Regions from separate parts of the Kitasatospora sp. NBC_00039 genome, predicted to be linked through region 1. Evidence: riboswitches for the same ligand, from Rfam matches in the RefSeq annotation. Region 1 holds a riboswitch; the other holds the start of a gene.
What was found. Region 1 has a riboswitch for cobalamin ahead of OG286_RS31930 (CbtB domain-containing protein). Riboswitches for the same ligand answer to the same signal wherever they lie in the genome.
Positions count from the first base shown of each region.

Region 1 (2,182 bases):
ATGGACATCACCGTCAACGGCACCCGGATCGCCGCCGGGCACCCGTTCCCGCCCACCGCGGGCTGGGACACCTGGGCGACCAGCTCGCTCCCGGTCGCGCTGAAGGCCGGAGCCAACACCGTCCGGGTCACCTCGACGACCGCTGACGGCGGCCCCAACCTCGACCGGATCGCCGTCCACTGACACCGGGAGGTCCGGACGCGGCACCCGCGGGCACCCGCCGGCACGCCCGGCACCCGCGGGCACCCGCAGCACCCACGGGCACGCCCGGAGCAGGGTCTCTCCGGAAGCGGCACGTGGTGAACGACGGCCGGGCGGCCCGACGGGGATTCCCGTCGGGCCGCCCGGTGTGTTCTCAGCCTGCGGAGGCAGCGACCTCCGGGGCCACGGCGGGTACAGCGGCCGGGGCGGCCCTCGGCTCCAGCACGCGTTCGGCGAGGTGGCCGAAGAGGAGACCGAAGGACGTCCAGAGGGTGAGCTGGATGGCGAGGGCCGCGAGGCGGAACTGCCAGAGCAGGGTGGCCGAGAAGTCCTCGGGGACTTCGTTGATCGGGGGGAGGAAGGCGTAGGCGAGGCCGATGGCCACGGCGAAGCCGGCCACGGCGGTGACGGTGGCGTACCAGTTGCCGAGGCGCGGTGCGAGCCGCTTGCCGACGGTCACGGTGGCGACGGCCAGCAGGACGCTGAGCGCCATCATGAGGAAGTACAGCGTGGTGCGCTTGCCGATCGTCTCCGGGTCGCCGATCGACGGCGGGTTGGCGGGGTACTTGAGGAACGGGACGACGTACACGGCGAGCAGCGCCGCCCCGGAGAGCAGGGCGGCCGTCGCCCGCGGGGTGAAGCGGCCGATACGGCCGAGCGCGAAGCAGTACGCGAGGGCGGCGAAACCGCCCAGCGCGACGCCGTAGACGAGGACGCCGGTGGCCAGGCCCGCGGTGGACTGCAGGGAGCGGCTGACGATCTCCATCTCCATGCCGTGGTCGGCGGAGTGGGCGTCCTCGTAGGCGATGGCGGCGTCGATCCGGGGTTCACCGAGGAGGTAGGCGACGACGAGGGCGAGCAGGCCGGCGGCGAGGCCGGCGAGCATGCCGCGGACGAGCAGGGATCTGACGGTGCTGGAGTTCACTTCGGGGCTCCCCGTTCTCAGTGGCAGGGGAAGCCGAGCAGGTGGCGGCCGTCGTGCACCCATTCGTGCACGTCCTCACCGGAGATGAGGGAGGTGGCGCCCTGTTCGGCGCCGACGAAGTAGATCAGGGCCAGCATGATGATGCCGAAGAACACGGCCCAGGGCAGGATCGCCTTGACGGGCAGGGTCAGGGGGCCGGCGGGGATGGCTGCGGGGGCAGCGGTCTGTGCCATGGCAGGGGACCTCCTCGGGAACTCGCGTCCCGCTAGATGGTGCATCGACGACGGCATCGGGTCTGACTCCCTGGCGCGAACCGCCCCGTGGGGGCGGCGCACGCCTGGCTTACAGTGGCGCGACCGTGCCGGATTCTCACCGGACTTCCGTCATACCGTCGTCATATCGAGCAGAAGGTATCGGCTGCCGGCGGTTGCGCCAAGAGCGTGCGGGCGGCGCGAATCCTCCGGTCCGTCCCGGGACGCGCGCCCCAGCGCCGGGTGCACGGACCGATCGGTCGATGCCGCAGGACAGTTGGGGAAGCAGAGGAGGAGCGGCGTGACAGTGCGCGTGACATTGATCTCAGCGGCGATGAGCGAGGCGATGCGGCAGGCACGCTTCGACGACGACGGCCCGCTCGACCCGGCGGGGCTGGGGCAGGCGCGGGAGGCCGCGGGCGGCATCCGGGTCGCCGGCCAGGTCCTTGTCTCCCCGTCGGCCCGGTGCCGGGAGACCGCCGAGGCCCTCGGCCTCCCGGCCTCGGCCCCGTCCGCTCCCGGAGGGCGCGATATGGGCGGCTGGCGCGGTCGGAGCCTTGACGAGGTGGCCGCCGCGGAGCCCGGGGCGGTGGCCCGGTGGCTGGCCGATCCGGACTTCGCCCCGGAGGGCGGGGAGAGCCTGATCGATCTCCTCGCCAGGGTCGCCACCTGGCTCGACGGCCTTGCCCCGGAGGCGGGACGGGTCGTCGTGGTCACGGAACCGGACGTCGTCCGGGCCGCGGTCCACCACGCGCTCGGCGCTCCGGCCCCGGCGTTCTGGCGGCTCGACGTGGAGCCGCTCTCC
Region 1 is NZ_CP108289.1:7,138,444-7,140,625, forward strand. Features, by position in the region: gene OG286_RS31920 (carbohydrate-binding protein) at 1-183, shown strand, start outside; gene OG286_RS31925 (CbtA family protein) at 356-1,126, opposite strand; gene OG286_RS31930 (CbtB domain-containing protein) at 1,144-1,359, opposite strand; cobalamin riboswitch at 1,394-1,534, opposite strand; gene OG286_RS31935 (histidine phosphatase family protein) at 1,679-2,182, shown strand, end outside.

Region 2 (2,182 bases), 5.8 Mb from region 1:
TGGTCGCGGCCGACAGGACGTGATGCATGAGGTGAGGCTAGCCTAAATAAGGGCGCCCTTACTCACCTGGGTGGCGCCGCTTGTTCAATCGTCATCATCCTGTGAGCTGCCGGCCGGTCGGCTCCCGCCCCGGCGCACCCAAAGCCGTTCCGCCTGGTGAGACGGCCGCCGGCGCCGCGGTCGTCCAGGTCGACGAGCCGGCCCTGCGCGAGACCCTGCCGCTTCGGGCCGCCGACCGCCCGGCCCACCCGGACTGGGCCACCGTCGCCTTCCGGCTCGCCACCTCCGGGGTGCGCGCCGACACCCAGATCCACACCCACATGTGCTACGCCGAGTTCGGTGACATCCTGCGCGCCATCGACGAGTTGGACGCCGACGTGATCTCGCTGGAGGCGGCCCGCTCGCACATGCAGGTCGCCGGTGAGCTGGCGGGCGCCGGCTACCCGCGCGAGGTCGGCCCGGGTGTGTGGGACATCCACTCGCCGCGGGTGCCGAGCACCGACGAGGCCGTCTCACTGCTGTGGGCCGGGCTCGCGGCGATCCCGGCCGAGCGGCTCTGGGTCAACCCCGACTGCGGCCTGAAGACCCGCGGCTGGGCCGAGACCCGCGCCTCGCTGGAGAGCCTGGTGGGCGCCGCCCGCCGCCTGCGGGGCGAGCTGGCCGGCTGACGCTCCGCGCGGGGCCGGGGGTGGGACAGGGGCCGGGCGCCCTGTCCCACCCCCGGCGGTCGGCCGGCGGCCGGTCCGCACGGGCCGCCGACCGCGGCCTCAACCTGATTCGGGCAGTCCGAGATTCTGGTGGATCTCCGTCGTGACCACGGAGAAGTCCGTGGTGTGAAAGGAAGTCAGAGGACAAGGGGAGGCCAGGTGACCGGCTGCGTGATCTCGGTCGCACCGGTGACTCGGCCCGGGCCGGGGGGATGCCGTGATGTGACCCACGATCCCTTGACCCGGTCTTCCGCGCCTCGCCATGATGGGCCGTCATGTTCTGACTCCGCCGCTGGGGGAAGTCCGGTCGAATTCCGGCGCTGACCCGCAACGGTAGGCCGCCGACGGCTGTCGGAGGCGAGCCCGAGTACCCGTCGGCGGAGGTGTGTCCCCTCCTCCCGTCGTGGTCTGCGGGCCGGAGCTCCGAGGGCTGCCCGGCGCTGTGCCGACGCTCTCCGGGCCCCTGCGTCCACCGGCCGGGTCTTCGGCCCGGGCTTCGGCTTCACGCTCGGCTGCACCTCCCTGTTCGCCTCCGCCCTCCTCACCGGCGGCGTCGGCCCCTGGATGCCCTACCAGATGTTCGGCTGCGCCTTCGTCGGCATGCGCCGGGCTGCTGCCCGGGCTCCCGCGCCGGTGGGAGGTGCCGACGCTGGCCCTGTACGGGGCGGGCTCCGGGTACCTCTTCGGCTTCCTGCTCAACCTGTCCTTCTGGCCTTCTCGACCGACCCGAACAGCTCGATCGCCTACCTGCCCGGCCTGCCGTTCACCGAGCAGTGGCACCGCTACCTGCTGTTCGACCTGGCCACCTCGCTCGGCTGGGACACCGGCCGGGCGGTCACCACCGGCGTCGCCGTCCTCGTCGTCGGCCCCGCCGTCCTCACCGTCTTCCGCCGCGCGGCCCGCCGCGCCAACTTCGAGCCGACCGTGCGCTTCGAGCCGACCGCGCGCCACGAGGGACCGGACGCCTCCGCCGCCCCGGCGGAGGCGGCCGGCGCCGCACAGCCGGCCGGAACGGCGTCCGCCTGAGTCCGAACGGACATCACCGTGCCCGAGGCCGAGAGGCCCCGGACGCTGACGGTGGACGGTGGCGAGCGGTCCGGGCGGAACAGACCGCCCCGCCGGGCCGGGGCCGTCCCGGCTCGCCGGCCGAGCGCGCTCGGCGATACCGCCGTCCCGGCCGTCGACCGGCCGTCGCCCGGCCGCCCCCGGCCGTCGACCCGCCGTAGCGCGCCGGGCACCGCCGTCCGGGCGGCGACGAGCGGCATCACAGCGGCGCCGCGTCAGCCCAGCGCGCGGTCGAGGTTGAAGGCGGCGCTGATCAGTGAGAGGTGGGTGAAGGCCTGGGGGAAGTTGCCGAGCTGTTCGCCGGTCGGGCCGATCTCCTCCGCGAACAGACCGAGGTGGTTGGCGTAGGTGAGCATCTTCTCGAAGGCGAGCCTGGCCTCCTCCAGCCGGCCGGCGCGGGCCAGCGACTC
Region 2 is NZ_CP108289.1:1,289,795-1,291,976, reverse strand. Features, by position in the region: gene OG286_RS06175 (CopD family protein) at 1-28, opposite strand, end outside; partial or broken gene OG286_RS06170 (5-methyltetrahydropteroyltriglutamate--homocysteine S-methyltransferase) at 165-668, shown strand; cobalamin riboswitch at 962-1,101, shown strand; partial or broken gene OG286_RS06165 (ECF transporter S component) at 1,182-1,733, shown strand; gene OG286_RS06160 (glycoside hydrolase family 15 protein) at 1,988-2,182, opposite strand, start outside.
Region 2: another riboswitch for cobalamin. It lies ahead of OG286_RS06165 (ECF transporter S component); the one in region 1 lies ahead of OG286_RS31930 (CbtB domain-containing protein).